DNA from 3 places in the Nocardioides sp. GCM10030259 genome. Region 1 is predicted to be linked to each of the others. Evidence: predicted binding sites of a transcription regulator. Region 1 holds the regulator's gene; each other region holds the start of a gene.
The links. Region 1 encodes HrcA, which represses chaperone genes, less so after heat shock. Its sites were predicted from a motif close to TTGGCACTCGNNNNNNNCGAGTGCCAA; they were not measured.

Region 1 (10,348 bases):
ACGCCCTTCTTCCACTCGATGTGGCGGGGTACGTCGGGCCAGCGCTGCAGCCCCAGCCGGTCGGGCCGGACCGCGGCCCAGATGTCGATGAACGGGTGGCCGACGATCAGCACGTGCTGGCCGATCGGGGACTTGGTGATGCCCTGCGCGATCCGGCTCTCCTTCGAGCCCGGCACCAGGTGGTCGACCAGCACGCCGACCTTGCGGTCGGGGCCCGGGCGGAAGTCGCGGAGCTCGGCGGCGAGGTCGTCGACACCGCCGAGGAACTCGACCGCCACCCCCTCGATGCGCAGGTCGTCGCCCCAGACCTTCTCGACGAGCTCGGCGTCGTGGCGGCCCTCGACGAAGATCCGGCTGGCCCGCGCCACCCGGGCCTTCGCGTCGTGCACCGCGATCGAGCCCGACGCCGTGTGGGTCGGGCGGGCCGGCGCGCCCTGGCGCACCGGAGCGGTGAGGATCACCGGCCGCCCCTCGAGCAGGAAGCCCGGCCCGAGCGGGAACGTGCGCCGCTTGTTGCGCCGGTCCTCGAGGGTGACGGTGTGCAGGTCGCGGTCGACGGCGACGATCTCGCCGACCCAGTCGGTGGTGACCTCCTCGACCACGGCGCCGATCTGCGCCGGCGCCTCGACGGCGCGGCCGCGCTTCGGGGCGCGCCAGTCGCCGGCCAGGACGTCACTGCCGTAACGGTCTGCGGGGGTCACCCGCCTCACGCTAGGCGGGACCGCCGACAGTCCCGGGGTGGCGCGCCGTCAGTCCTCGTCGCCCGGATCGTCGTCATTGTCACGTTTGGTCGACTGCTCCGGCGTCTTGCCGCCATGCATGTCCAGCTCCTCGGCGGACTTCGCCTCGTCGTCGTCGAGCTCCTGGGCCAGCGGGTTGTCGTCGGTCGGCTGGAGCTCCTCGGGCAGCTCCTCGTCGGTGATCCCCGCGTCGGTCTCGTCCTCGTGGTTGCTCATGCCCGGGCCGTACCCCGTTCGGCCTCACACCAGCGGCAGCCGGCGCTGGCTCCGGGGGAGCTGCTCGTAGCCACGGCGTACGGCGTGCGCGAGCTCCGTGCGCGGGTAGGGCCACTCGGCGGCCTCGAGCGCCTCGTCGAGGGGTACGCCGCGGGTCGCCAGGTCGCGGATCGTCTCCGCGACCACGCCGATCGTGTTGCGCTGGTCCTCGACGAACTCCCGGTCGACCGGCGCTCCGTGCCCGGGCACGACCACGGTCGCCGCCGCGGTCAGGCCGAGCACGATGTCCAGGCTGAGCGGCCAGTCCATCGGGTAGCAGTCCGGGCCGAAGCCGGGCACGTGTCCGCGGATCGCGGACTCCTCGACGAGGTCGCCGGCCAGCACGACGTCGGCGTCCGGCACCCGCACGACGAGGTCGCCGCCGGTGTGGCCGCGTCCGGGGTGCACGAGCTCGACCTGCCGGTCGCCGAGGTCGAGCGCGACCGCGGAGGAGAAGGTCCGGTCGGCCGGCACGATCGTGGTGGCCTGCACCTCGTCGCGGTGCGGGTCGTCCGGCTCCTCGTCGTACAGCCCCTTGATCCGCTCGCCGGCGGGCACGGTCCGCTCGGCCGCCACCTCGTGGGCGTGGATGGGGATGTCGCCGTACTCGTCGCGGAAGGCCCCGTTGCCGAAGGTGTGGTCGAAGTGCTCGTGCGTGTTGACGACGCCGACGATCCGGCCGGCACCGAGGCGGCGTACGTCGTCGATGACCCCTCGCGCCGCGAGCTCGGAGGCGTGCGTGTCGACGACCAGGAGCCCCCGGTCACCGCCGACCAGCGTCACGTTGACGTCGAACCATTCGTAGCGCGCGACCCAGACCCGGTCGCCGACCTCGGTGAAGTCCACCGAGTCAGCGTAGGCCTTCAGCAGATCCCAGCGTGCAGGCTGCGGCGGAGCAGCTCGCCGAGCTCGGCGAGGTCGCGGGCCGTGTGGGGGAAGGCGATCGAGCGCTCGTGCGCGCCGGTGGCGTCCACCCACTGCACGGTGACGCCGGCCGGAGTGAGCCGGGCGATCCGGGCGCCGAGCAGCTCGGCCGGGCGGGTGCCGCTGCCGAGCGCGACCGCCTGGCGCAGCTCCGCCTCGTGGCAGTCGTTGGCGTGCTCGACGGATCGCTGGAGGTGGCCGCGGTTGAGGTGGTGCTCGCGGCTGCGGTAGGCGTCGAGGGGGACCCGGAGCTGCCGGTCGGGGGCGCCCGGCGTGAGGGTCGGCCGCGCCAGCAGCACGAAGTTGAGGTCGAGCGTGACGACGTGGCGCATCTCGTCGCAGCAGTCGCAGTGCTCGAAGCCGGTGCGCTCGAGACGGCCGGCCAGCGTCAGCGTGTCGAGCCGTGCCTGGCTGCCGCCCGGGCCGAGCCCGCTGGTCACGGTCAGCAGCGCGCTGCTGTGCGACGCGGCGGCTCGGGCGACGGGGGACCCGGCGCTGGCCACGAACGTCGGCGTACCCCGGTGGTCGGTGAGGCCGAGCCGCTCGTCTTCGCCGACGGCGTGCTCCTCGCCGTCGATCACCAGGCTGACGGTCGCGGGGCAGGCGAGGATGCTGCGGGCGTCGTTCGCGATCAGGCGCGCGTCGATGTCGGGGGTGGGATGCTCGGTCGTGGTCACCGGGACTCCGTCCGGACGAGGATCGTGACTTAGGTAAGCCTAACCTACTCCGGTTCGATCCGTGGTGGGCAGCGGCGTTCCACGATGTGACCGCGGCGGCCGTTGGGTACTCTTGGCACTCGGGTCGGCTGAGTGCCAAGGAGCACGCCCGGCAGGGCAGGAACGACGAGCAGGAACGGCGAGGAGGCGGGCGGTGCAGGAGGAGCGCAGGCTGGCCGTGCTGCGCGCGATCGTCGAGGACTACGTCACGACCGAGGAGCCCGTCGGCTCCAAGGCCCTCGTCGAGCGGCACGGTCTCGGGGTGTCGCCTGCGACGGTGCGCAACGACATGGCGGCGCTCGAGGACGAGGGCTACATCACCCAGCCCCACACCAGCGCCGGTCGCGTGCCGACCGACAAGGGCTACCGGCTCTTCGTGGACCGGCTCACGACCGTCAAGCCGATGACCGCCGCCGAGCGGCGCGCGATCGCGACGATCCTCGACGGGGCGGTCGACCTCGACGACGTCGTGCAGCGGTCCGTACGGCTGCTCTCGCAGCTGACCCGGCAGGTCGCGATCGTGCAGTACCCCACGCTCTCGCGCTCCACCGTCCGCCACGTCGAGCTGGTCGCGCTCGCACCGAACCGCCTGCTCCTGGTGCTGATCCTCAGCACCGGCCGCGTCGAGCAGCGCCTCGTCGAGCTCGGCACCGACCTCGACGACGAGGTGCTCGGCGACCTCCGCTCGCTCGTCAACCGGGCCGCCACCGGCCAGGTGATCGCCGAGGCGTCCGCGGCGCTCGCCGGGCTGGTCTCCGACGGTCCGGTGTCGTCGGCGACGACGGCGGTCGTCGAGACGCTGCTCGAGGCGATGTCGGACCACCGCTCCGACGAGCGCATCGCCGTGGGTGGCGCCGCCAACCTGGCGAGGTACGGCGACAGCTTCGACTCGGCCGTCCGGCCGCTGCTCGAGGCGCTCGAGGAGCACGTCGTGCTGCTCAAGCTCATCGGCGAGGCGAGCACCGCCGAGCCGATCACCGTGCGCATCGGCCACGAGGGCCCCTACCAGCAGCTCGCGTCGACGAGCGTGGTCGCCGCCGGCTACGGCCCCGGCGAGGAGGCGTTCGCCCGGCTCGGCATCGTGGGACCCACCCGCATGGACTACCCCGGCAGCATCGCCGCCGTGCGTGCCGTCGCCCGCTACGTGTCCCGGATCCTCGACGAGGCCTGACGCGCTGCCGTCGGCGGGGTACATCCGGGCACATCCGAGAACGACCACGAAGGAACACACTTGAGTCAGGACCTGTACGAGCTCCTCGGTGTCGACCGCGACGCGGACGCCGACGCGGTCAAGAAGGCCTACCGTCGGCTCGCGCGCCAGTACCACCCCGACGTCAACCCGGACCCCGACGCGCAGGATCGGTTCAAGGACATCTCGCGCGCCTACGAGGTGCTGTCCGACCCGCAGAAGCGCGCGGCGTACGACCGCGGCGGCGACCCGTTCGTCGGCGCCGGCGGCTTCGGCCAGGGCGCGGGCTTCTCGTTCACGGACATCATGGACGCGTTCTTCGGCGGTGCCGCGAGCGGCGCCGGCGGCCGCGGCCCGCGGTCGCGGCAGCGGCGCGGCCAGGACGCGCTGATCCGGCTCGAGGTCGAGCTCGCCGAGGCGGCGTTCGGCGTCTCGCGCGAGCTGAAGGTCGACACCGCGGTGCGCTGCTCGACCTGCCACGGCGACGGCGCCGCGCCCGGCACCCAGCCGGTGCCGTGCGAGACCTGCCACGGCCAGGGCGAGGTCGCGCACGTGCAGCGCTCGTTCCTCGGCGAGATCCGCACGCTGCGGCCGTGCGCCGCCTGCCGCGGGTTCGGGACGATCATCCCGGACCCGTGCCGCGAGTGCTCCGGTGACGGCCGGGTCCGGTCGCGCCGCACCCTGACCGTCAAGATCCCGGCCGGGGTCGACACGGGCACCCGCGTGCAGCTGACCGGCGAGGGCGAGGTCGGACCCGGTGGTGGCCCCGCCGGTGACCTGTACGTCGAGATCCTCGTCGCCGCCCACGACGTGTTCACGCGCCACGGCAACGACCTGCACACGACGGTCACGCTGCCGATGACCGCGGCGGCGCTCGGCACCACGGTCACGCTGCCGACGCTGGAGGCCGACGTCGTCACCGATGACGAGCCGCAGACCGAGGTCGAGACCAGCGTCGACCTCGACATCCGCACCGGCACGCAGTCGGGCACCGAGCAGGTGCTCCGTGGCCGCGGCGTACCCGGCCTGCGTGGCGGTCGCGGCGACCTGATCGTCACGGTCGTCGTGGAGACGCCGACGGCGCTCGACCCGCGGCAGGAGGAGCTGCTCCGGGAGCTGGCGGCGATCCGCGACGAGGAGAAGCCGTCAGGCCAGGTGCGCCCCGGCAACAAGTCGATGTTCGGCCGGCTCCGCGACGCGTTCAACGCGCATTGAGTCGGATGTCGCTCCCGGTCCACCTCGTCCCGTCGCTGGCGGGCGTCGGCGTGGGCGACGTCGTGACGGTCGACGGTGACGAGGCGCACCACGCCGTCGCCGTACGCCGCCTGCGGGTCGGCGAGCAGGTCGTGCTCACCGACGGGGCGGGCGTCTCGGTGCAGGGGCCGGTGGCGTCGACCGGCAAGCGGGTCTTCACGCTGACCGTCGAGTCGGTCGACGCGCACGAGCCGCCGGCGCCCGAGGTCGTGGTGGTGCAGGCGATCCCGAAGGGCGACCGCGGCGAGCTCGCGGTCGAGGTGCTCACCGAGGTCGGTGCCGCGCGGATCGTGCCGTGGGCCGCGTCCCGCAGCGTCGCGGTCTGGAAGGGCGATCGGGCCGGGAAGTCCCTGGCGAAGTGGCGCGCCACCGCGCGCGAGGCCGCCAAGCAGGCGCGGCGGTCGTGGTTCCCGGAGGTGTCCGAGATGGCCACGACCGCCGGCGTCGCCGACTTGGTCGCGGACGCCGCGCTCGCGGTCGTCCTCCACGAGGAGTCGTCGACCCCCTTCGCGGACCTGGCCGTCCCGGCCACGGGCCGCATCGTCGTGATCGTCGGGCCCGAGGGCGGGCTCACCGCCGAGGAGGTCGACGCGTTCGTGGCCGCCGGTGCGGTCTCCGTGCGGCTCGGTGCCGAGGTGCTGCGTACGTCGACCGCCGGCCTCGCCGCCGTCGCCGCGCTGCTGGCGCAGACCCCACGCTGGGGCTAGCGGCGCGATCGGAGGACGGACCTCCCGGGCGGTCCTGCCGGTTCCGGGCCGCTGCAACGGCCTAGCGCGCCAGCAGCGTCTCGACCCGGGCGATCTCGTCGTCCAGCCCGGACCGCTCGGCCGGAGACAGGTCGCGGAAGAGCTCCACGATCTGCACGCGGTCGTCCTCGGCGCGCCACAGGCCGGTGAGCCAGCCGTCGACGAAGACCGTCATCGCGACGCCGCCGTTGCGACCCATCCAGCGGGAGCGGTGCTCGGGCTCGGTGACCCGGTCGCGGGCGGCGTGGGAGAGCCAGACGTTGTCGTAGGTGCCGAGCAGCCGGGGCGGCACGGGTGCGTCCTCGTCCTCGATCGCGCCGCCGGGCACGTCGAAGAGGACCTTCCCGGCCTCGTCCTCGTGGCGCTCCAGGTCGGACATCCCCGCGAGCACCGGGCCCAGCCTGGTGACGCCCGACCAGGCGGTGACGTCGGCCGCGGAGGCCGGACCGTAGGCCGCGAGGTAGCGCCGCACGATCCCCGGGACGTCGGGCTCGGTCAGGGGCGCGCCGACCCAGCGCTCGAGGTCCTCGTAGACGAGCCCCCCGGTGCCCTTCCAGGTGCCGCGCGGCGGCAGCTGGACCAGGGGCACCAGCCCGCGGGCGACGACGGCCCGGTCGCCGGGCGGCAGGTCGGGCAGCGCCTCGCCGACGGCCGCCGACAGGTCGCGCTGGGCGACGGGCCCGTCGGCGAGCGCCTCGCGGACGGCAGCGCGGACCCGGTCGGCGTCGGCCGGAGCATGGTTGCGCAGGACCTTGTCGATGACCGGCTGGGTCCACCACCGCAACGCCAGCGCGTCGGCAGGCTCGAGCAGGTGGATCGTGCCGCGCATCGTGAGCAGCCGGACGAGCGAGCGGTCCTCGAGCAACCGCGTGACGGCGTACGGATCGAGGTCGGTGAGCCGGGCGTGGAGTGACAGGTACGGCGGGAGCGTCTCCTGCGCCTGCAGCCCGACCACGTGCCGCGTGAGGTCCTCCGGGGTGGCGTCGACGCGCGAGAGCAGGTGCTGGCGGCGCAGCAGCGTGCGGTTGAGCCGCCGCCGCGTCAGCCTCATCCGACCGTGATCGACTTGGTGTCGACCGTCGGACCGCCGCCCTCGCCGCCCGACGGGTCGTCGGTCATCGCGACGAACGTGTACGAGCCCGGCTCCAGGTCGGACACGTCGACCTCGGCCTGCCACGGGTAGAGCTTGTCGATCCAGCCCTCGGCGGTCACGAAGCCCTCCTTCACGACCTCGCCGTCGGCGCCGCCCTTGCGGATCTCCCACGGCGTGGTGGCCTCGAAGGAGCTCGAGACGCCCTCGGCGGTGAAGGTGCCGCTGACGGTGCCGCCCTCGCCGGGGGTGGTGACGTTGACGAGGGCGCGTACGTCGAGCTCGGGGTCGTTGCTCACCTCGCCGGCCAGCCCGAAGAGGTCGGCCGGGGCGCCGTCGAGCGTGATCGCGACCGGAAGTCGCTTCTGGGCGATGCCCTGGACCGTGTAGACCATCTGCTGGGTGGCCAGCCGCGCCTCGCGCTGCGACATCCCGTCGGGTGCGACCGTCCACGACTCGTCGGGCAGCCCGACGGTGATCAGGTCGGCGGCGACGTCGACGCTCACGAAGCTGCCGCCGCCGGGGTAGAGCGTCGAGTAGTCGGGGTCGAGCGCGTCGCCGGAGGTCACCAGCTCCAGCGCCTCCACGGCCGTGTCGTCGGCCGCGACCTCGCGGAACTCGCGGAAGAGCCGGGGTCCCTGCGGGGTCTCGCCGACGAAGTAGACCGGAGCCGCGACGGTCGCCGGCGCCTCCGAGGTGGGCTCGGAGGGCTCGGAGGGCTCGGACGGCTCGTCGGTCTGGGTGGGCTCCTCGGTCGACTCGGTCGCCGTGCTGCTCGCCGGTGTCGGGTCGCTGTCGTTGCCGCAGGCGGTCAGCACGGTCAGCGCGAGGGCGGGGAGCGTCAGGGCTGCAGCGAGCCGGGTGCGGGACATGCTCTCCATCATTCCGGTCCTCCTCGGCTATCGGACGATGATCGTGCGCGTGTCGGTGGAGAGCAGGCTCTCCTCGGCACCGCCCGACGGGTCGGCGGTGGTCGCGACGAACGTGTAGAAGCCGGACGGCAGGCCGGACACGTCGACCTCGGCCTGCCACGGGTAGAGCTTGTCGATCCAGCCCGCCGCGGTCGCGAAGCCCTCCCTCACGGTCTCGCCGTCCTCGGTGCGCAGCTCCCAAGGCACGGTCGCCTCGAACGAGCTCGCTCGCCCGGTCGCGACGAAGCTGTCGGTGGTGTACGCCGTGCCCTCGGCCGGGTCGCTGATGCTCACCAGGTTGAGCACGTCGAGCTGGGGCGCCGCCTCGAAGGACGAGTCCCCGATCTGCACGGGCAGCCGCTCGCCGGCCGCGGCCTGCAGCGTGTACACGACCTGCTGCACGGCGACGTCGTCGTCGAGGACCGCGTCGCCGAGCTCGACGTGGATGACGCCGTCGTGCAGGGCGACCTCCCCGAACGACGTCGCGGACCACGGGGTCCGGTAGTCGGGGTCGCTCGCCGGCCGCTGGATCCGCTCGAGCGCGGCCTGCAGCGGGTCGCCCGCCGGCACCTCGTCGAACTCCCGGAACAGCCGCGGCCCGGACGGGGTGTCGTCCACGAAGTACGCCGCCACCAGCATCGTCTGCGAGTCGTGGCCGTGGTGGCCGTCGCCCGCCGGTCCCGGCGACTCCGACCGGTCGCCGACGACCGCGAACGCCGCCACGGTCGCGGCGGTGGCGACGACGACGCCGCCCGCGGTCCACCACCACGGCCGGGCGGCGCGGGCCGGGCTCGACGTACGCGCCCGGATGGCGCCGAGGCGGTCGACGGGCTCGACGTCGTCCACCGCGTCGTGCAGCAGGTCGGCGAGGTTCACAGGTCCTCCTCGAGCAGCGAACCCAGCCGGGTCCGGAGCGTGGCGGCGCCGCGCGACGCGTGGCTCTTCACGGCGCCGCGGCTGATGCCGAGGGTGTCGGCGATCTCGGCCTCGGAGAGGTCGAGGTAGTAGCGCAGCGCGAGCACCTCGCGCTGCCGCTGGGGGAGCGCACGCAGCGCGTCGAGCACGGTCGCGCGACGGTCCGCGTCGAGGGTGGCCCCGTCGGCGGGCTGCCCGTCGTCCGTCGTCGTACGCCGAGCGGCGTGGCGTTCCACGACCGCGCGGTGCCGCAGCGCCGAGCGGGAGCGGTTGACGACCGTCTGCCGCAGGTAGGCGAGCGCGTGCTCGGGATCCCGCAGCCGCCGCCACCGGCCGTGCACGGCGACGAACGCGTCCTGGACCACCTCCTCGGCGACCCCCTGGTCGTGCACGAGCAGCACCGAGAGCCGCACCAGCCGCCGCCAGTGGGCGGCGTACAGCAGCTCCAGCGCCTCGTCCGCCGTCCAGGCGAGCGGCCGGTCCGTCACGGTCGTCACGGTAATGGGACGCTCGAGGACGAAGTCCGGTTTACTCTTCCCAACACGAGGTGGAGGACCAAGTGGACGACTGCCTGTTCTGCAAGATCGTCGCGGGCGACATCCCCGGCGACGTCGTGCACACGACCGAGCGCACCGTGGCGTTCCGCGACATCAACCCGCAGGCTCCGATCCACGTGCTGGTCGTGCCGAAGGCGCACTTCGCGAACGCCGCCGACCTCGCCGCGGGCGACCCGCAGGCGTCCGCCGAGCTGGTCATGGCGGCCGCCGCGATCGCGACCGCCGAGGGGCACGACGACTACCGCCTCGTCTACAACACCGGCGCGGGCGTCGGCCAGACCGTCTTCCACACCCACCTGCACCTGCTCGCCGGGCGCCCCATGACCTGGCCGCCGGGATGAGACGCCTCGTCGCACCCGTCGCGCTGGCGCTGCTGATCGTGCTGGCCCTGACGGGCTGCGTCGAGGAGGATGCCGACCGGCGCACCGGTTCGCCGTCCGAGATCCTCGACCCGCCCGACCCGCCGGAGGTCGAGGCCAGCCAGCTCGCCGCGCTGCCCCCGGGCAAGATGCTCCCGCTGCGCGCCGGCGAGAAGCGGATGACGATCCAGATGCAGGAGTCGTACACGCCGTCCGCGCCGACCGGCGTCGGCACCGACGACTACCGCTGCTTCCTGCTCGACCCCGGCCTGGAGAAGGACGTCTGGCTGACCGGCAGCCACGTGCTGCCCGGCAACCCGCAGGTCGTCCACCACGTCATCCTGTTCCGGGTCGACCCCCAGCAGGTCGCCGAGGCGGAGCAGAAGGACGCGGACGCGCCGGGCGAGGGGTGGACCTGCTTCGGCGGCACCGGCCTGAAGAACGAGTTCGGCAACATCAACGACGCCCCCTGGCTCGCCGCGTGGGCGCCGGGCGGTGACGAGACCAAGATCCGCGACGGGTACGGCGTACGCCTCGCCGCGGGCTCGCGCATCGTCATGCAGGTCCACTACAACCTGCTCAAGGGCGCGGCGCCCGACGTGTCCAGCACCCAGCTGCGCTGGATGAAGGGGCGCGCCGGCCTGACCCCGCTGCACACCTTCCAGCTGCCGGCGCCGGTCGAGCTGCCCTGC
Region 2 (10,348 bases), on a different contig from region 1:
GCATCATCCGCGGCATCGGCACCGCCCTGGCCGAGGCCGGCCGCCAGCTCATCCTGGTGCTCGCGCAGGCCTCCCGCAGGCCGGGCGCGCTCGACGAGTACCTCACCCGCCAGCACGTCGACGGCGTGCTGCTGCTCTCGCTCCACGACGACGACGAACTGCCGGCCCGGATCCGCGCCCACGGCGTACCCGTGGTCGTCGGGGGCCGTGCCGGCGCGGACGTCGAGCACGACTTCGTCGACGTCGACAACGTCCAGGGCGCCCGGCTCGCGGTCGAGCACCTGCTCGGCCTCGGCCGACGCCACGTCGCGACCATCGCCGGGCCGGCCGACATGGTCGCGGGCCACTCGCGCTTCGACGGGTACGCCGCCGCGCTCGCCGCCGCCGGGCTGCCGGTCGACGAGCGCCTCGTCGCCCGCGGCGACTTCGGCCGGGTCAGCGGCGAGGAGGCGATGCGCGCGCTGCTCGCCGGCGGCGAGGTCGACGCGGTCTTCTGCGCCAACGACCTGATGGCCGCCGGGGCGTTGCGCGTGCTCGGCGAGGCCGGGCTCCGGGTGCCCGAGGACGTCGCGGTCGTCGGGTTCGAGGACGCTCCGGTCGCGCAGTCGACCACGCCGCCGCTCACCACGGTCCACCAGTCGCCGGAGGAGATGGGTCGCGAGATGGCGGCCATGGTGCTCGAGGCCACCCGGAGCGCAGGCACCCCGCAACCGGGTCGGATGCTGCCCACCCACCTGGTGGTCCGCGGCAGCGCGTGAGGCACGTCCGTCTGGGTACCCTCGACGAATATGCATGCCGTGACGGCGACCGGGCGCCGCATCTACGTCGACCCAGCTGATCCACGGGGCGAGCGCCTGGTCGAGGCCGACGGCGACCTGAACCCAGGGACGCTGCGCCTGTGGCGGTGTGCGCTGGCGATGCACCCGTGGGACGTCGTGGTCGACGTCGGCGTCAACTACGGCGAGATGCTCGTCGGCGTCGAGCTCCCGGAGGGCGCCGAGGTGATCGGGTTCGAGCCGAACCCGGCGGTGCGCGAGCTGCTCGCCCTCACCCTTGCCGAGAGCGGCGTCAAGGCGCAGATCCGCCCGGAGGCCGTGTCCGCCACGGCCGGCACGGCGACCTTCATGGTCGACAGCCATTGGTCGGGCACGTCCTCGCTGCGTGACGAGCGGCACGCCGACAGCGTCGGGTGGCGCAGCCTCGAGGTGGCGGTGACGACGCTCGACCGGGTGATCGACCCGGGCCGGACGTTCTGCGCGAAGGTCGACGTCGAGGGGTTCGAGCGCGACGTCGTCGCCGGTGCCGCCGACGCCATGCGCTCGGCCCGCCACTGGGCGATGCTGCTGGAGGTCGCCCACATGTCCCGGCCCTACCTCGCGGCGCTCGCCGAGGAGCGCGTGGTCCTGCTGATGGACCGTCGCACCGGGGCCCTGGTGCGGGTCCCGGGCGGCAACGCCGAGCTCGTGGACGATCTGCTCGCGAAGCGCTGGTTGCACGCACACGACTGCCTGGTCGTCAGCGACGCCGTCCTGGCCGAGATAGAGGGGTGATGATGGAGAAGCGCCGGCTCGTCTACACGGCGATGATCGGGGGACACGAGCTGCTGCAGGAGCAGCCCGCCGCTCCCGACAGCGCGTGTGACTTCGTCTGCTTCACCGACGACGCCACGCTGCGCAGCGAGACGTGGGACGTCCGGGTGGTGGATCCGCTGCTGCCGCTCGACCCCGTCCGGAGCGCCCGTTCGCTGAAGATCGTCGGGCACCCCGACCTCGACGACTACGACGAGGTCCTCTGGATCGACGCGCGCGTCGTGCTGCGCGGGGATCCGTCCGACCTCCTCGACGACTGGCTGGCGACGGGTGACCTCGCCGTGGCCCGGCACTCGTACCGCAAGGACGTCGCCACCGAGTTCGTCGAGGTGCTGCTCGCCGGCATGGACGAGTCCTCGCGGCTGTACGAGCAGCTCAACCACTACACCGCAGTCGCGCCGGACCGGTTGCAGGAGCCGGTGCCCTGGACCGGCCTGATCGCGCGGCGCTGGACTCCGGACGTACGTCGCTTCGGGGAGGAGTGGCTCCGGCACGTCCTGCGCTACTCCCGCCGCGACCAGCTGTCGTTCGTCGAGGCGGCGGCACTCAGTGGCGCCGGCTTCCGCTTGCTGGACCTGAGCACCTTCGGGTCCGAGGTGCACGAGTGGATGCCGGGCGAGGGTCGCAGCCCCCGACCCCAGCAGCTCCAGGTCTCCGACCACCTCTGGTCGCCGACCGCCCGACTGGGAGAGCTCCAGCGGCAGCTCGAGATCACGACCCGCGAGATGTCTGCCGCGGTCGACCACCGCGAGAACCTGGTCGCCGGGCTCGAGCAGCAGGTCGCCGAGCTGAACGCCGACCGCGCTGCTGAGGTCCAGCGCCTCCAGGGGCAGGTCGCGACCCTGGAGCGGAGCGAGCAGCTGCTCGCCGAGAAGGTGGAGAGGCTGCGCCGCAAGGTGCGGCGCCTGCGCACCAGGAAGGACGAGCTCGAGAGTCAGGTCGACGACCGGCGCCGCGGCCCGAGGAGGCGCCGTGCGTCCGGCGGTCCGGCCGACCGATAGCCTCGGCCGGTGACCCGCGCCCTCCTTGCCACGTTCAACCTGATGCCCGAAGGCGAGCCCGGCGGCGAGCTGCTCGTCGCGGCCCTCGCCGAGCGAGGCGTGGAGGCCGCCTGGGTGTGCTGGGACGACCCGACGGTCGACTGGGGTGCCGCCGACGTGGTCGCCGCGCGCAGCACCTGGGACTACCAGCGGCGCTGCGCCGAGTTCCTGGCCTGGGCGCGGTCGGTGGACGAGGTGACGTGCCTGCTCAACGGGGCCGACGTCTTCGCGTGGAACGCGGACAAGTCCTACCTGACCGACCTCGGCGACGTACCCGTCATCCCCACGATCGTGCTCGACGACCGCACGCTCGTCGCCGGGCTCGGGACCGCCGCCGACCGGTGGGGCACGGTCGTCATGAAGCCCGCGATCGGCGCCGGCGGCGTCGGGGTCGTGGTCGCGCGCGGCGTCGACGACCCCTCGCTCGAGGGCCTGGTCCAGGCGCCGTGGGTGGTGCAGCCGCTCGTCGAGTCGGTGCGCACCGAGGGCGAGATCTCGGTCTACGTCCTCGACGGACGGGCGGTGTCGCGCTTCGACAAGCTCCCGGCGGACGGCGAGATCCGGGTGCACGAGCTGTACGGCGGCACCACCCGGCTCGGCGTCCTCGACGCGGAGACGGCCCGGCTCGCAGAGCACGCCGTCAAGTCGGCGGCGGCCCGGTTGGAGGCCGACCTCCCCTACGCGCGCGTCGACCTGATGACGTACGACGGCCGCCTGGTCGTCAGCGAGCTCGAGCTGATCGAGCCGGGGCTCTACCTCGACGTGGTGCCCGACAACGCCGGCCCGTTCGCCGACGTCATCGCCGACCGCGCCCGCCGACGGTCCTGAGCCGGTCTCGACACGCGGTCACGCCCTCGCGGGCTCGGGCGTGCGCTTGCTCGACCCGGTCGCTTCAGCCCGCGTGCTCGTACCTCGCGCCCAGCCCGCGACCGCTTGCACTCGCAGGAGGCGAGTGCTAAACATGACGCTGGCACTCTCGACCAGAGAGTGACAATCCGGAACGGCGTCGTTGAGGCTCTGTGCGCCGGCGAGAAAGGGTTCGCCGGGTCCAGCAGGGGCCGTCCGTCGCGGGCAACCCGCCGCCCCGGTCCACGAACTCAGCATGCGAAGGAATCGCTGGAGTTATGCCGAAGCTGATTGCATTCGACGAGGAGGCCCGGCGCGGTCTCGAGCGTGGCATGAACACGCTCGCCGACGCCGTCAAGGTCACCCTCGGTCCCAAGGGCCGCAACGTCGTGCTCGAGAAGAAGTGGGGCGCCCCCACGATCACCAACGACGGTGTGAGCATCGCCAAGGAGATCGAGCTCGAGGACCCCTACGAGAAGATCGGCGCCGAGCTGGTCAAGGAGGTCGCCAAGAAGACCGACGACGTGGCCGGTGACGGCACCACCACGGCGACGGTCCTCGCGCAGGCGATGGTCCGCGAGGGTCTCCGCAACGTGGCCGCGGGTGCGAACCCGATGGGCCTCAAGCGCGGCATCGAGGCCGCCGTCGCCGCCGTGTCCGAGCAGCTGCTCGGCATGGCCAAGGACGTCGAGACCAAGGAGCAGATCGCGTCCACCGCGAGCATCTCCGCCGCTGACACCACCGTCGGCGAGATCATCGCCGAGGCGATGGACAAGGTCGGCAAGGAAGGCGTCATCACCGTCGAGGAGTCGAACACCTTCGGGCTCGACCTCGAGCTCACCGAGGGCATGCGCTTCGACAAGGGCTACATCTCGGCGTACTTCGTCACCGACCCGGAGCGCATGGAGACGGTCCTCGAGGACCCCTACATCCTCATCGCGAACCAGAAGGTCTCGTCGGTCAAGGACCTCCTCCCGCTGCTGGAGAAGGTCATGCAGTCGGGCAAGCCGCTGCTGATCCTGTCCGAGGACGTCGACGGCGAGGCGCTGTCCACGCTGGTCGTCAACAAGATCCGCGGCACCTTCAAGTCCGTCGCCGTCAAGGCTCCGGGCTTCGGTGACCGCCGCAAGGCCATGCTGCAGGACATCGCGATCCTGACCGGCGGCCAGGTCATCTCGGAGGAGGTCGGCCTCAAGCTCGAGTCGACCGGCATCGAGCTGCTCGGCCAGGCCCGCAAGGTCGTCATCACCAAGGACGAGACCACCATCGTCGAGGGTGCGGGCGACGCCGACCAGATCGCCGGTCGCGTCAACCAGATCCGTGCCGAGATCGAGAAGTCGGACTCCGACTACGACCGCGAGAAGCTCCAGGAGCGTCTCGCCAAGCTGGCCGGCGGCGTGGCCGTCATCAAGGTCGGCGCGGCCACCGAGGTCGAGCTCAAGGAGCGCAAGCACCGCATCGAGGACGCCGTTCGCAACGCGAAGGCGGCCGTCGAGGAGGGCATCGTCGCCGGCGGTGGCGTCGCCCTGGTGCAGGCGTCGGCGACGGCGTTCGACAAGCTGGACCTGACGGGCGACGAGGCCGTCGGTGCCAACATCGTGCGTCTCGCGACCGAGGCCCCGCTCAAGCAGATCGCGATCAACGCCGGTCTCGAGGGTGGCGTCGTCGCGGAGAAGGTGAAGAACCTGACCCCCGGTCACGGTCTCAACGCCGCCTCCGGCGAGTACGTCGACATGATCGGCGAGGGCATCATCGACCCCGCCAAGGTGACCCGCAGCGCGCTGCAGAACGCCGCCTCCATCGCGGCGCTCTTCCTCACCACCGAGGCCGTCGTGGCCGACAAGCCGGAGAAGGCCGCCCCCATGGGTGGCGACCCGACCGGCGGCATGGGCGGCATGGACTTCTGAGTCCAGCGCCTCGCTGAACACCTGAACGACCCGAGCGGCCCCAGTCCACGGACTGGGGCCGCTCGGCGTTTCCGGACAGGCCCGCCGGGTACTCGTGCCGCGACGGTGGCCGCTACATGGGACGGTGGACACGTGGACGAGAGCCGACGCGAGCGATTCGAGGAGATCGCGCCGGGGCTGGTCGACCCGCTGCGGCGCTACCTCGCGCGGCGTACCGACCCCGACACCGCCGAGGACGTCCTCGCCGAGACCCTGCTCGTCTGCTGGCGGCGCGCGAGCGAGCTGCCGGAGCCGCCGCTCCCCTGGGCGTACGCCGTGGCCGCGAACTGCCTGCGCAACGCCGAGCGGGCCGCGCGGCGGCAGCGTCGGGTGGCGGCGAAGGTCGCCGCCCTCGACCCACCCACCGCCACCCAGCCCGAGCCCGCGCCGACGGAGGGTGACCCCGACCTGGCGCTGGCGCTGGGCCGCCTGCGCCCCGACGACGCGGAACTGCTGCGGCTGTGGGCATGGGAGCAGCTGACGCCCGCCGAGATCGCCACGGTGCTCGGCATCTCGGCCAACGCCGCGAGCATCCGCCTCCACCGCGCCCGCGGACGACTGCGCGGTCAGCTGCGAAAGACCCGGGCGTCGTCCGGACATGAGGAGTCGAGAGAGGGGAGGAAACCGTGACCGACGACGAGCTGCTCGCCCGGCTCCGGGCCGCCGACCCGGCAGCCTCCCTCCCGCCGGCCGACCCGGACGGGGTGGCCCGACTCGTGGAGGACGTCATGAGCACCGAGCTGACCACCGAGAACCGCGAGACCGGCACCCACGAGCGCAGCGGGCTCACCTGGATGGTCGCGGCGGCCGCGGTTCTTGTGATCGCCGGCGCCGGGTTCCTGGGCCTCCGCGCGTTGACCGACGACGGCACCCCGCCGGGCGACCCCGGTCAGGCCGGGCCGTCGACCACCCATCTCGCGGTCGGCGAGCCGGCGGGAGCCGAGAAGTGCATGGTGCCGAACGCCGACGCGCTCGCGCAGGCCGACGTCGCGTTCGACGGCACCGTCACCGCGATCGAGGGCGATGTGGTGACGCTGGCGCCGACGCACTGGTACGCCGGTGCGCCGAGCGACGAGGTCAGCGTGACCGCGCCGAGCGAGCAGATGCAGCGGGTCGCGTCCGGGGTCGCCTTCGAGGAGGGTGGGCGCTACCTGGTCTCCGCCGTCGACGGCCACGTCACGCTGTGCGGCTTCTCGGCGGCGTACGACGACGACCTCGCGGCGATCTACCAGCAGGCCTTCGGCTGACACACTGACCCCGTGACCGTCCACGGCCTCCTGCTCGCGGCCGGCGCCGGGCGGCGCATGGGCCGGCCCAAGGCGCTGGTGCGCGGCGACGACGGCGAGCCGTGGCTGGTCCGCGGGGTGCGGGTGCTGCACGAGGGCGGGTGCGACCAGGTCGACGTCGTGCTGGGCGCCGCCGCCGAGGACGCGCTCCCGATGCTCGACGGCACCGGCGCCACGGCAGTCGTCGCCGCCGACTGGGCCAGCGGGATGTCGGCATCGCTGCGGGCGGGGCTCGCCGCGGTCGAGGCCACCGACGCGACCGCCGCGGTCGTCACGCTCGTCGACCTCCCCGACGTCGGCGCCGACGTCGTCCGTCGCCTCCTGGCAGAGCCGCCGGACGCAGGCACGCTGCGCCGGGCGGCGTACGACGGACGCCCGGGCCACCCCGTCGTGCTCGGCCGCGACCACTGGGGGGCGGTGGCGGGCGGCGCGTCCGGTGATCGTGGAGCGCGCGACTACCTCGCGGCGCGGCCGGTGGCGCTGGTGGAGTGCGGCGACCTCGCGAGCGGCAGGGACGTCGACACGATTGACGGCTGAGGTCGTGGGTACGTGTGCTCATATGCGTACTCCGACACTCGGGACGGTTCGCTCGTCGATCGCCGCTGCAGCGGTGGGAGCACTCCTCCTCAGCGGCCAGCCGGCCTCGGCGCAGCCCGCGCCGGAAGGGCGCAGCTCCGCGCCCGCGGAGCGGGCCTCGGCGGTGCGGGTGGGCACGTTCAACATCAACGCGGCACTCCCTCTCGACCAGTGGCGGCAGGCCGTGCAGGAGTTCAGCACTCTCGTCGACGTCGGGGGCATCCAGGAGGCGGCCGGCACCGAGAAGGCCGCGGCCATGAAGGCGATGCCCGGGATCGGCAGCTGGCGGTCGAAGCGCTTCCTCCAGGAGCCGGTCTTCTGGAACAAGGACGCCTACAAGCTGCTCCGCGGCCGCGCGGCCAAGATCGCCGACGGCCGGAAGGTCGAGGACAAGACCGGCCCCGGCCTCGTGCACCAGGAGGCCACGCTGGCCACGGTCGTGCGGCTGCGCAGCAAGCTCAGCGGCGAGACCATCTCGGTCGTCAACGTCCACCTGCTCTCCGGTGCGGTCAACGCCGGCAAGCGGCTGCCGGGCGTGCCGCGCCGGGTCGGGATGTACCTCGACCAGGTGCGCAACCTGGGCAAGGTCGTGTCGAAGGAGAAGCAGTGGGCGGGCGGCCCGGTCTGGGTGCTCGGTGACTTCAACGTCAACTACGGGCGCGACAAGGCGGTGCGCAACAGGAAGTTCGCGTACTCGACCATGCGGCGCCGCGACCTGGTCGCCTCCTGGGAGGCCCGCAAGGGCCAGCTCCAGCCCGGCCAGGGCTCCGGCGCGCGCAGCGGCGCCTACCTCGACGTGATCTGGTCGACCCGGAAGGCGAGGTCGGTCGACGTCCTGCGCGAGGACCGGTTCCGCATCTCCGACCACTTCCCCGTGGTGTCGTCGTACCGCGCTCCCTGACCGGACGCCGACCGCGGGCCAACACCCGCGCGTCTACCCTCGTCGTATGGAGTCGTCCACCCCCGCCGCCCCCCAGGCCGTCGCTGAACGCCTGGGCGCGACCGGCTACCTGTGCGACGACGCACTCGCGACGGTCACGTTCCTCGCGCTGAAGATGCAGCGGCCGCTGCTGCTCGAGGGCGAGCCGGGCACCGGCAAGACCGCGCTCGCCGAGGCGATCGCCGAGAGCCTGGGGCTGCCGCTGGTGCGGCTCCAGTGCTACGAGGGGATCGACGCGACGCAGGCGCTCTACGACTGGGACTTCCCGCGGCAGATCCTGCACCTGCGCGCGCTCGAGGCGGCCGGCGCGGCCGCGCGTGGCGACGTCGGCAGCGTCGAGGAGGCGGAGAAGAGCCTGTACGACGCGCGCTTCCTGCTCGCCCGGCCGGTGCTGCAGGCGCTGCAGGAGAGCCCGGCGGTGCTGCTGGTCGACGAGGTCGACCGTGCCGACGACGAGTTCGAGGCGTTCCTGCTCGAGGTGCTGTCGACGTACCAGGTCTCCATCCCCGAGCTCGGCACCGTGCGCGCCGCGACGCCGCCGATCGTGGTGCTGACGTCGAACCGCACCCGTGAGCTCCACGACGCGCTGAAGCGGCGCTGCCTCTACCACTGGATCGACCACCCCGGCCTGGAGCGGGAGGTCGAGATCGTGCGCTCGCGGGCGCCCGAGGTGTCGGCCGACCTGGCCCGTCAGGTCGTCGGAGTGGTGCAGGGCCTGCGTGCGCGGGACGACCTGCAGAAGCCGCCCGGCGTCGCGGAGACGCTCGACTGGGCCCGGGCGCTGACCTACCTCGGGACCGCGGAGATCGACCTCGCCGCCGCGTCGGCGACGCTCGGCGCGCTGGTGAAGTACCGCGAGGACGCCGACCGGGTGCGGCACGCGCTGGACCAGATGCTCCGGGCATGACCATGGACCGCGGCGGCGACGAGATCCTGCTGGCGTTCACCCGGGCGCTGCGGGCGGCGGGGGTCGCGGTGACGCACGACCGCGCCCACGGCTTCCTCGCCGCGACCTCGGTGCTGGGGATGGACGACCAGCGCGCGACGTACCTCGCCGGGCGGGCGACGCTGTGCGCCGGCCCCGACGACCTCGAGCGCTACGACCGGGTGTTCACCGCCTACTTCGGCCGCGACGGGCTGCCCCGCTCGCGGCCCGCGCAGCCCGACAGCGTGCCCGGCTTCTCCGAGTTGCCGGAGTCCGAGGGATCGGGCGCGGGCGATGCGGCCGACGAGGACGTCGTGCGCGCCCGCGCCAGCGCGACCGAGGTCCTGCGGCACCGCGACGTCGCGACGCTGTCGGCGTCCGAGAAGCACCGGCTCGCCGGTATGTTCGCGACCCTCCGACCTCGGCCGCCGGTGCGGCGTACCGCCCGGCACCAGCGCTGGCACCGCGGTCAGGTCGACGCGTCGCGCACGCTGCGCGCCTCGCTGCGCCGGATGGGCGAGCCGGCCGAGATCGCCTGGCGCCGGCGCGGCGCGCGCCCGCGCCGGGTGGTGCTGCTGATCGACGTGTCCGGCTCGATGAGCGGGTACGCCGACGCGCTGCTGCGGCTCGCACACCGCTTCACCCAGGTCGTCCGCGAGCAGGGCGGGGTCGTCGAGACGTTCACGGTCGGCACCCGGCTGACCCACCTGACCCGGGCGATGCGGATCCGCGACCCCGAGCGGGCGCTGGTCGCCGCGGGCGAGACCGTGCCGGACTGGTCGGGTGGCACGCGGCTGGGGGAGACCCTCCGGTTCTTCCTCGACCGCTGGGGCCAGCGGGGCATGGCGCGCGGCGCCGTGGTCGTGGTCTTCAGCGACGGCTGGGAGCGCGGCGACCCGACCCTTCTCGGTGAGCAGATGGCCCGGCTGCGCCGGGTCGCCCACCGGGTCGTGTGGGTCAACCCGCACCGCGGCAAGGCCGGCTACGAGCCGGTGCAGCAGGGTGTGCTGGCCGCGCTGCCACACTGTGACGACTTCGTCGCCGGCCACTCGCTGGCGACCTTCGCCGAGCTGTCGGAGGTGATCTCGCGTGCGTGACGTGCTGCCCGAGCTGATGGCCTGGTGGCGGGCCGGGGAGACGGTCGGCGTCGGTACCGTCGTCGCCACCTTCCAGTCCGCGCCGCGCCCCGCCGGCGCCTCG
Region 3 (10,348 bases), on a different contig from region 1:
GCCCGCAAGGCCGTGGTGAGCGTGGTCCTCGACGCCGGTCGCAAGCGCTCCAACCGGGAGCGTCCGCTGGCCTCGACGCCCGACGTGTCCTCGCCGGAGGACGTGGCCGCCGGGGTCTCCGACCGCGCCGCGCTGATGACCGCCCTCGCCCGGCTGCCCGAGAGGCAGCGCGCCTGCGTGGTGCTGCGGTACTTCGAGGACCTCGACGTCCGCGAGACCGCAGCCGCCCTCGGGTGCAGCGAGGGCACCGTCAAGAGCCAGACCTCGCGCGCTCTCGCCTCGTTGCGGGGGATGTTCGAGGCCGCCCACCGCGACGAGCTCGTCGTGGCCGGAAAGGAGAACCTGCCGTGGTGAACGACCTCCAGGAGCTGCTGCGCCGCAATGTCGAGAGCGCGCCGCCCGACCACCTCGACCTCGCCGGCGTCATGGACGCCGGGCGCCGTCGGGTACGCCGCCGCCGCGGCGCCGTCGGCTCCGCGGCCCTGGCCGCGGCGGGCGTCGTCGCCGTCGCCGCGCTCGGCTGGCCCGGCACCGACGGGAGCGGCGTCAGCACTACCGACGCGCCGCCGAAGCCGGACGCACCGACGATCTCGCTCGCCGACGCGACGCGTGCGGTGGAGGGACGCGACTACGAGGTGCTCGCGTTGTACACCAACAAGAACCTCATGCGCGACAACGGGCAGTACCTCGACGGCGTCACCGACGACGGGATGATCCTCCTGCGCGACGGACCGCGCGCCGACCAGGCCGAGGCCCGCTACGCACTGATGGATCCCGCGACCGGCGCCAAGGACTGGCTGCCGGACCTCCACGCCGGGGCGAGCCAGACCTGGCCCATCGAGCTCGGCAGCGAGGAGCTGACCCTGCTCGGCGACGACGGCGACGGGTTCCCGCTCGCCTACTTCTTCGACCGGGACGGCGGCCGGTGGAGCGGCATGAAGTGGCCGGAGCTCCCCGCGGTCGACGTCTGGCGATCGGTGCTCGGGCCCGACGACCGGCTGTACGTCTTCCAGCCGGCCACCCAGGGCCGGGTCCCCGAGGGCGGCTGGCCGACCGGCCCCGACGGCGAGGCCGACGACGCGGACGCCGAGGGCGACACCTACCACCTGTGGTCGGCCTCGCTCGACGACATGCACGACGTCCGCGACGAGGGGATGACCGTCGGCAGCCTCGCCTTCACCGACTCGTCGATGATCTGGACCGACTCGACGAACGGCGACGCCGGCCTGGTGCACGTGCGCGACCTGGCGACCGGTGAGGAGCACTCCTTCGATCCGCACACCGGCGAGAGGTGCAACCTGCTGTCCTTCGGGGCGACGGACGACCGCATCGTGATGGGCCAGTACTGCGGCACCTACTCGGGCAACACCCGCGACGACCGGGTGCAGGTCCTCAGCACCGACGGCGAGCAGGTGGCCACTCTCCAGGACAACGGCGTCGACGGCTGGCTCCCGACCGGCAGCGACGTCGTGAACGTGACGGTGTTCCAGGGTGGCGGCGATGGCGGCACCTACGTGTACGACCTCGCGACCGACCGGCTGCTGCAGGTCAGCGACACGATCTCGTCGTACGCGCTCGGCGGCCGGCTCGGCAACCCCGGCCAGTTCCAGTGGCACACCCCGGTCGACGGCGCGAAGGGCGCCACCCAGCACATTGGCACGCTGCTTCCCTGAGACGACTGCCCTGAAATGACGCTGACCCGGCAGAGAGCTCTCTGCCGGGTCAGCGCACAGGTGGTGCCGGGTCAGTGGCCGATCAGTGGCCGTGCCCGTGGCCGTGACCGTGACCGGCGCCCGCGGACTCGTCCTCGTCCTCGGGCTTGTCGACGACCAGGGTCTCGGTCGTGAGCAGCATGCCCGCGATCGAGGTGGCGTTGACGAGCGCGGACCGGGTCACCTTGACCGGGTCGAGCACGCCCTGGGCGACCAGGTCGCCGTACTCGCCGGTGGCGGCGTTGTAGCCGTTGCCCTTGCCGAGCTCGCGCACCTTGGTGGTGACGACGTAGCCGTTCTCGCCGCCGTTCTCGGCGATCCAGCGCAGCGGCTCGTCGGCCGCCTTGCGGACCACGCGGACGCCGACCGCCTCGTCGCCTGACAGGCCGAGGTCACCCTCGAGCACCGACACAGCGTGGATGAGCGCGGAGCCACCGCCGGGCACGATGCCCTCCTCGATCGCGGCGCGGGTCGCGGAGACGGCGTCCTCGATGCGGTGCTTCTTCTCCTTCAGCTCCACCTCGGTGGCGGCGCCGACCTTGATCACGCACACGCCGCCGGCCAGCTTCGCGAGGCGCTCCTGGAGCTTCTCGCGGTCCCAGTCGGAGTCGGTGGACTCGATCTCGGCCTTGATCTGGTTGACGCGGCCCTCGACCTCGGCGTGGTCGCCGGCACCCTCGACGATCGTGGTGTTGTCCTTGGTCACCACGACGCGGCGGGCCTGGCCGAGCACCTCGAGGCCGACCTGGTCGAGCTTGAGGCCGACCTCGGGGGCGACGACCTGACCGCCGGTCAGGGTCGCGATGTCCTGCATCATCGCCTTGCGGCGGTCGCCGAAGGCCGGGCTCTTCACCGCGACGGCGTTGAACGTGCCGCGGATCTTGTTGACGACCAGCGTCGACAGCGCCTCGCCCTCGACGTCCTCGGCGAGGATGAAGAGCGGCTTGCCGGACTGGATGACCTTCTCCAGCAGCGGGAGCAGCTCGGCAACGGCCGAGATCTTGCCCTGGTGGAGCAGGATGTACGGGTCGTCGAGGACGGCCTCCATGCGCTCCGGGTCGGACACGAAGTACTGGCTGATGTAGCCCTTGTCGAACTGCATGCCCTCGGTGAAGTCGAGCTCGGTGCCCAGGGTGTTGGACTCCTCGACGGTGATGACACCGTCCTTGCCGACCTTGTCGAAGGCCTGCGACAGCAGGTCGCCGATGACGCTGTCGCGGCTCGAGATCGTCGCGACGGACGCCATGTCCTCGACGGAGTCGACCTCGCGGGCCGCCTCCTTGAGCGCGTCGCCGACGGCCTCGGCCGCGGCGTCCATGCCCCGCTTGAGGCCCATCGGGTTGGCGCCCGCGGCCACCGCGCGGAGGCCCTCGTGGACCATCGCCTGGGCGAGCACGGTCGCGGTCGTCGTACCGTCACCGGCGATGTCGTTGGTCTTGGTGGCGACCTCCTTGGTGAGCTGGGCACCAAGGTTCTCGAACGGGTCGTCCAGCTCGACCTCACGCGCGACGGTCACGCCGTCGTTGGTGATGGTCGGGGCGCCCCACTTCTTGTCGAGGACGACGTAGCGACCCTTGGGGCCCAGCGTCACCTTGACGGCGTTGGCGAGTGCGTCGACGCCGCGCTCCAGCTTGCGGCGGGCGCTCTCGTCGAACTCCAGGATCTTCGGCATGACTCTCCTCTAACGAAGACCGGGTCGTGTGCCTGAGCACGCGCCATGGCGCGGCGTCAGGCACACGACCCGTCGGTGATTCAGGAAACGATGGCGAGGACGTCGCGCGCGGAGAGGATGAGGTACTCCTCGCCCGCGTACTTGACCTCGGTGCCGCCGTACTTGCTGTAGATGACCTTGTCGCCGACGTTCACGTCGAGCGGGACGCGGTTGCCGTTGTCGTCGATCCGGCCCGGACCGATCGCCAGGACCTCGCCCTCCTGGGGCTTCTCCTTGGCGGTGTCCGGGATGACCAGGCCCGAGGCCGTGGTCTGCTCGGCGTCGAGCGGCTTGACGACGATGCGGTCCTCGAGAGGCTTGATGTTGACCGACACGATGTCGACCTCCACTTTCTGGCACTTCGATGATGTGGGTGATGCACGTCTGGTGCCTGGGAATCGGTACGCCGTCGCGGGGGTCGCACCGGGTCACAGGCGCTGGCACACTCACGGGGAGAGTGCCAGATCAGAAACTAGCACTCTGCCCGACTGAGTGCCAGCGATACCCCCGGCTGACAGGATCGGGGCCGTGGACCTCGACGCCTTCCGCTGGCTGCTCACCGACGACGGGCAGCTGCTGCTCGCCGAGGCGATCGCCGCGGGTGACGACTCGCTTGCGACCCAGACCCGGCTGCGGCGTACGGCGGAGCCGGCGCACGTCGCCGCGGCCCTGACCCAGGCCACGTTGAGGGTTCGGGCCCGCGAGAAGCTCGGCGACCTCGCCGACCGGATGTACTTCACGCCCGACGGCCTCGAGCAGGCGACCCGCCTACGGGTCGCCGAGCACCGGGCCGCCCGGGTGGTCGCGTCGTCGGCCACGACGCTGATCGACCTCGGCTGCGGCATCGGCGGCGACCTCGTGGCCGCCGCCCGCGCCGGACTGGTCTGCGCGGGCATCGACCTCGACCCGGTCCGCGTCGAGGTGGCCCGCGCCAACCTCGCGGCCCTCGACCTGCCCGGCGCGGTGCAGGTCGCCGACGCGACGACGATCGACACCACACCCTTCGACGTGGCCTTCGCCGACCCGGCCCGCCGTGGTGCCCGGGGCCGCACCTTCGACGTCGACGGCTGGACGCCGCCGTGGTCTTTCGTGGAGCGCCTGCTGACCCGCGACTCGTGCGTGAAGGTCGCGCCGGGCGTCCCGCACGAGCTGCTGCCGCCGGGCATCGAGGCCGAATGGGTGAGCGACCACGGCGAGGTCAAGGAGGCCGCGCTCTGGTCCGGGCGGCTCGCCACGACCGACCGCCGGGCGACGGTGATCGCCGGCGGCGGGCTGGCCTCGCTCACCTCGGAGGACGACCCGGGCGGCGCCCCCGTTCGGTCGTTCGGCGAGTTCCTCTACGAGCCCGACGGCGCGGTGATCCGGGCCGGACTCGTGACCGCCGTGGCCGCCGGCGTGCAGGGCGGCCTCATCGACGAGCACATCGCCTACGTCACCTCGGACGCGTCGTTCCGTACGCCGTTCGCGCGCGGCTACCGGGTGCTGGAGGAGCTCCCCTACCGGGAGAAGCAGCTGCGCGCCGCGCTGCGCGAGCGCGGGGTCGGCCGGCTGACCATCAAGAAGCGCGGCGTCGACGTCGTACCCGACCAGCTGCGCAAGCGCCTCGACCTCAGCGGCGACAGCGAGGCGACGATCGTGCTCACCCGGGCCGCCGGGCACGGGATCGCCCTGCTGGTCGCGCCGTTCTGACGCGAACGTGCCGAGTCGGCGCCGGTTTGCGTGAAACCGGCGCCGACTCGGCGTGGTGGGGTCAGGCGTGCTGGGGAACTGCCCGCGGGACCTCGGTGCCACCCTCCTGGCGAGCCTTCCTGGCGTGCCAGAGGCCGAGCCCGAAGAGGAGCAGCAGGGCGGCCGCCCCGGCGAAGGCCGCGATGGCGGCGATCCCGGCGATGGTGCCGACGGTCGCGAAGGCGTAGCCGTAGAGGAGCAGGCCGCGGAGGGTGTTGCCCATGAAGAGCGACTCACGCAGGTCCATCCACGCGGCTGCCTCGTCCTTCTGCGCCTGGGTGGCGTTCGGGTTCTCGGCGATCTCGGCCGCGAGGGCGCGAGCCTGGCCGCTGGCCTCCTCGTAGGTGACGGGCTCGCCCGCGAGCGCCTCACCCGAGGAGTTCATGTGCACCAGGATGTAGTGGTCCGCGAACGCCTTGGCCTCGGGCCCGGTGTCGAGCGGGCTGCCGGCGTAGGGCTCCAGGGCTTCGGCGTCGGCCTTCGGGAGGCTGGCGAGCGCCTCGCCCTCCGGCATCACGATGTCCTGCTGCGCGAACTGGGCCTCGACCTGGTCACCGATGAACACGTTCGCCCAGGTGAGCAGGCCACCGGCCATGAGAAGGACGGCGGCCAGGGCCAGTCCCGTCCACGAGATCAACTTGTCGAATGCCGAGCGCATCGTGCGCCTCCCTTGGTTGGCGGGACTCCTTTGTCCTCGCTTCACCAAGAACGTTAGAAATTGCTGAGCGCCGTCGGCAGGGCCCGAAGCACGGTGCTGGCGGGACCTAGGTCCCGCCAGCACCGATCGGCAGTGCGTCAGCCGAGGTCGGCCTTCTCGGCCCCGATCGTGGTGTCGTCGCCGTGGCCGGTGTGCACGACCGTGTCGTCGGGCAGCGCGAAGAGCTTCGCCCGGATCGACTCCTTGATGAGGTCCTCGTCGGAGAACGACCGTCCGGTCGCCCCGGGGCCGCCGTTGAAGAGCGTGTCGCCGGTGAAGACGCAGCCGAGGTCGGGCGCGTAGAGGCAGACCGCACCGGGGGCGTGGCCCGGCGTGTGCAGCACCTGCAACGTCGTACCGGCCACCTCTATCGTGAGTCCGTCGGAGAGGTCGAGGTCCCAGAGGTACTTCGTGTGGGTCAGCTCCCACAGCGGCTTGTCGTCGGGGTGCAGCATGATCGGCGCGACCACCTCCTCACGCAGCCCCGGCGCGACCCGCACGTGGTCGTCATGGGCGTGGGTGCACACGATCGCCTTGACCTTGCGGTCCCCGACGATCGCGAGGATGTCGGCGACGTCGTGCGGCGCGTCGATCACGACGCACTCGGCCTCGTCGCCGACCACCCAGATGTTGTTGTCCACGTCGAAGGTCTGGCCGTCGAGGCTGAAGGTGCCGGAGGAGACGCCGTGGTCCACTCGCGCCGTCATCAGATGATCACCACCGAGCGCAGCACGCTCTGCTGATCGGGGGCGTGGTGCATGCGTTCGAACGCCGCCTCGATGTCGCCGATGCCGATCTCCTCGGACACGAACGCGTCGAGGTCGAGCCGGCCCTGCCGGTAGAGGTCGACCAGCATCGGGAAGTCGCGGCTGGGCAGGCAGTCGCCGTACCAGCTGGACTTCAGTGCCCCGCCCCGGCCGAACACGTCGATGAGCGGCAGGTCGGGCACCTTCATGTCGGGCGTGGGTACGCCGACCAGCACGACGGTGCCGGCGAGGTCGCGGGCGTAGAACGCCTGCTTCCAGGTCTCCGGCCGGCCGACCGCCTCGATGACGACGTCGGCGCCGTCGGCACCCTCGTAGAACTCCGCGGAGATCCGCTTGATCTCCTCGACCGGGTCGACCTTCGAGGAGTCGACGGTGTGGGTCGCGCCCATCCGCTCGGCGGTCTCGAGCTTCTTGGCGTCGATGTCGACGGCGATGATCGGGCTCGCTCCCACGAGCGCGGAGCCGGCGATCGCGGCCACGCCCACGCCACCGCAGCCGATCACGGCGACCGACTTGCCGCGCGTGACGGCGCCGGTGTTGATCGCCGAGCCGATGCCGGCCATCACGCCGCAGCCGAGCAGGCCGACCGCGGCCGGCCGCGCCGCCGGGTCGACCTTCGTGCACTGGCCGGCGGCGACCAGCGTCTTCTCCGCGAACGCCCCGATGCCCAGCGCCGGCGACAGCTCGGTCCCGTCCTCGAGCGTCATCTTCTGCGTCGCGTTGTAGGTCGCGAAGCAGTACTGCAGGTCGCCGCGCTTGCAGGCCCGGCACTCGCCGCACACCGCACGCCAGTTGAGCACGACGAAGTCGCCCGGCGCCACGCCGGTCACGTCCGGCCCGACCGCCTCGACCACGCCTGCGGCCTCGTGGCCGAGCAGGAACGGGAAGTCGTCGTTGATGCCGCCCTCGCGGTAGTGCAGGTCGGTGTGGCAGACCCCGCAGGCCTGCACCTTCACCAGCGCCTCACCCGGCCCCGGATCCGGGACGTTGATCGTGACGACCTCGACCGGCTGACCTTTCCCACGGGCGACCACGCCCTTCACCTGATGCATGCGGCCAGCCAAGCGCATCACGCAAGAATTGCAACCATCGCCCACCGGACCGCGTCTTCGGAGTGTGCAGACGATCGGGGAGACTGGAGCGGCGATGACGGACCGCGACGCCGACTTCACGGCGTACCTCCAGGCGCGCCAGGCGCGACTGCTGCGCACGGCGTACCTGCTCACGGGCGACCAGCACCAGGCCGAGGACCTGCTCCAGACGGCGTTCGCGAAGCTCTACCTCGCCTGGGACCGGGTGCACGACCGGGAGTCGGTCGACGCCTACGTGCGCCGGATCATCGTGAACGAGAACAACTCGCTGTGGCGGCGAGCCTGGCGGCGGCGCGAGGTCCCGACCGGGGAGGTGCCCGACCGCACCGAGAGCCACGACGAGTACGACGAGGGACGGTCCGCCGCGGTCTGGCAGGTCGTCCAGACACTGCCGCGCAAGGCGCGCGCCGTCGTCGTGCTGCGCTACTACGAGCAGCTGACCGAGGCCGAGACCGCCGAAGTGCTGGGCATCTCCGTCGGCACCGTGAAGTCCCAGTGCAGCCGGGCGCTCGCCGCCCTGCGCGAACGGACGCCCGCCGAGCTCCGGGAGGAGGAGCGATGACCGAGGAGACCTTCGCGCGCGAGCTGGAGCGCCGCGCCGACCAGATCCAGGGAGCCCCGCTCGCGCTCGAGACCGTGCGCGGCCGCGCCCGCCGGATCCAGCGCCGCCGGCGTACGGCGGTGGCGGCCGGCGTCGCCGCCGCAGTGGCGGCCGTCGTGCTGGTGCCGGCGGTCCTGACGGGCGGCGGCAGCGACCGGGCACCCGAGCCCGCACCCGTGCCGCCCGCTGCGCCGGGCGCCTCGGTCCTGCACGACGGCGTCGTCACGCTGCCGAGCGGAGACACCGTGCCGCTCGACGTCGACGACGCCGACGTCTCGCAGCTGGCGGTCCTCACCGACGGGCGGATCGTGGTCGGGATGTCGCAGCCGCTCGGGGTGCGCGTCTACGCGCCCGACGGCACCCGCCAGGCGACATACGACGTGGACACCAACGCGATCACCAGCTCGGCGCAGGACGACGCGGTCGCTTGGGTCGCCGAGGACCTGACCGTGCGGGTGCTGGCGAGCGGCGTCGCCGAGCCGACGACCCTGGCCGGGATCCCGATGCCCGGCGAGGCCTCCGGGAGCATCGACGCAGTCCTCGATCCGGAGCACGTGCTGGTGGGCGACTGGAACACCACCACGGGTGAGCTGACCGTCGAGGGATACCGGGAGCTGACCACCAGCGAGCCACTGCGGGTGACCGACGTCAGTCCCGACGGCGACCTCTGGGCCGTGCAGTACGCCGACGACTCGGACCCGCAGTTCGGGTGTTCGGGTCTGTACGAACCCGAGGCCGCGCAGGAGATGGTCGCGCGCACCTGCGGGGCCGCGAGCCTGAGGTTCTCCCCCGACGGGCAGCACCTGCTGAGCCTCGTGGGCGACAACAACATGTTCGGCATCGGCACGACGTACGACCTCGACCTCGAGGAGGTCGGCGGCTTCGAGTCCGCGGGCAAGGGCGACGTGATCAGCAGAGCCGCGTGGGCGGACGCGACCCACCTGCTGGTCGCCCGGACCAACTGGGACACCTTGCAGTGGTCGCTGGACCGCGTCGGCGTCGACTGGGGCGACGCCGAGGTCGTCGTACCCGAGCAGGGTGGCGGGAACCCCGAGATCGTCCAGGAGTTCGTCTTCTCCGAGTAGCCAGGAGTTCGGCCGGAGATAGACGAAAGTCGGAGGCATCCGGACGCCCACCGTCGGTAGAGTCGGGCAACGTGTTCGCAGCCCTTGGTCGTCTCACGTCCCGTCGTCCCTGGTTCGTCATCGGCGCATGGGTGGCAATAGCCATCGCGGTCGCCGCCTTCGCACCCGCACTCACCACCACGCAGGAGGAGTCGGAGTTCCTGCCCGACCACTACGAGTCGGTGCAGGCGATGAAGATCCAGGAGGAGAAGTTCCCCGGCGCCACGACGCCCGCCGCCCTGATCGTCTTCGAGCGCGAGGACGGCGAGGCGCTGTCCGAGGAGGACCAGGCCGAGGTCGGCCGGATCTCGGAGGAGCTCGGCCCGCAGCTGGGGGCGGACACCTTCGTCCAGCAGGTGGTGACCGTCAGCCCCGACGGCCAGCCCAACGTCTCCGAGGACGGTCAGGTCCAGATCGGCATCGTCGGCCTCGCCGACGGCTCGACCGGGTACGACACCCAGGCGTTCGAGGACGCCGAGTCGATGCGCGACTCCATCGCGGACCTCACCGAGGGCACCGACCTGAAGGTGACGACCACCGGCTCCGTGCCGCAGGGTTTCGACTCCCAGGAGTCCAGCGAGCGCGCGCTCGCCATCGTCGGCATCGTCACCATCGTGCTGATCGTCGGCCTCCTGGCGATCATCTTCCGCAGCGTGATCATCTGCCTGATGCCGATCGTCGTCGTCACGATCGTGTCGATCGTCGCGACCGGACTGATCGGCTGGGCCAACGAGGCGTTCGACCTCAAGGCCGACTCCTCGATCCAGACGATCCTCGTCGTCGTGCTCTACGGCATCGGCACCGACTACATCCTGTTCTTCCTGTTCCGCTACCGCGAGCGACTGCGGCAGGGCGAGGACACCCGCGCGTCCGTCGTCCACGCTCTCGAGCGGGCCGGTGAGGCGATCGCCTCCGCC

Region 2: groL (chaperonin GroEL) is a predicted target of HrcA. The motif match lies at 3,562-3,588, and genes of this name have one in related genera.
Region 3: groES (co-chaperone GroES) is a predicted target of HrcA. The motif match lies at 3,896-3,922, and genes of this name have one in related genera.

What each region holds. Positions count from the first base shown of each region.
Region 1 covers NZ_JBHTDF010000005.1:11,070-21,417, reverse strand. The annotation lists gene ACFQQI_RS04630 (DUF3097 domain-containing protein) at 1-701, opposite strand, end outside; gene ACFQQI_RS04625 (hypothetical protein) at 750-956, opposite strand; gene ACFQQI_RS04620 (MBL fold metallo-hydrolase) at 981-1,841, opposite strand; gene ACFQQI_RS04615 (hypothetical protein) at 1,859-2,596, opposite strand; gene hrcA (heat-inducible transcriptional repressor HrcA) at 2,790-3,806, shown strand; gene dnaJ (molecular chaperone DnaJ) at 3,867-5,039, shown strand; gene ACFQQI_RS04600 (16S rRNA (uracil(1498)-N(3))-methyltransferase) at 5,045-5,785, shown strand; gene ACFQQI_RS04595 (winged helix DNA-binding domain-containing protein) at 5,847-6,875, opposite strand; gene ACFQQI_RS04590 (Gmad2 immunoglobulin-like domain-containing protein) at 6,872-7,798, opposite strand; gene ACFQQI_RS04585 (Gmad2 immunoglobulin-like domain-containing protein) at 7,814-8,701, opposite strand; gene ACFQQI_RS04580 (SigE family RNA polymerase sigma factor) at 8,698-9,228, opposite strand; gene ACFQQI_RS04575 (HIT domain-containing protein) at 9,288-9,638, shown strand; gene ACFQQI_RS04570 (hypothetical protein) at 9,635-10,348, shown strand, end outside.
Region 2 covers NZ_JBHTDF010000003.1:250,101-260,448, forward strand. The annotation lists gene ACFQQI_RS03885 (LacI family DNA-binding transcriptional regulator) at 1-758, shown strand, start outside; gene ACFQQI_RS03890 (FkbM family methyltransferase) at 789-1,550, shown strand; gene ACFQQI_RS03895 (glycosyltransferase domain-containing protein) at 1,553-2,590, shown strand; gene ACFQQI_RS03900 (RimK family alpha-L-glutamate ligase) at 2,600-3,457, shown strand; gene groL (chaperonin GroEL) at 3,754-5,382, shown strand; gene ACFQQI_RS03910 (RNA polymerase sigma factor) at 5,515-6,051, shown strand; gene ACFQQI_RS03915 (hypothetical protein) at 6,048-6,668, shown strand; gene ACFQQI_RS03920 (NTP transferase domain-containing protein) at 6,681-7,244, shown strand; gene ACFQQI_RS03925 (endonuclease/exonuclease/phosphatase family protein) at 7,318-8,184, shown strand; gene ACFQQI_RS03930 (AAA family ATPase) at 8,231-9,130, shown strand; gene ACFQQI_RS03935 (VWA domain-containing protein) at 9,127-10,245, shown strand; gene ACFQQI_RS03940 (XdhC family protein) at 10,238-10,348, shown strand, end outside.
Region 3 covers NZ_JBHTDF010000002.1:228,063-238,410, reverse strand. The annotation lists gene ACFQQI_RS01465 (SigE family RNA polymerase sigma factor) at 1-354, shown strand, start outside; gene ACFQQI_RS01460 (hypothetical protein) at 351-1,673, shown strand; gene groL (chaperonin GroEL) at 1,756-3,384, opposite strand; gene groES (co-chaperone GroES) at 3,465-3,758, opposite strand; gene ACFQQI_RS01445 (methyltransferase domain-containing protein) at 3,952-5,112, shown strand; gene ACFQQI_RS01440 (hypothetical protein) at 5,174-5,809, opposite strand; gene ACFQQI_RS01435 (MBL fold metallo-hydrolase) at 5,947-6,555, opposite strand; gene ACFQQI_RS01430 (S-(hydroxymethyl)mycothiol dehydrogenase) at 6,555-7,667, opposite strand; gene ACFQQI_RS01425 (SigE family RNA polymerase sigma factor) at 7,762-8,268, shown strand; gene ACFQQI_RS01420 (hypothetical protein) at 8,265-9,392, shown strand; gene ACFQQI_RS01415 (MMPL family transporter) at 9,524-10,348, shown strand, end outside.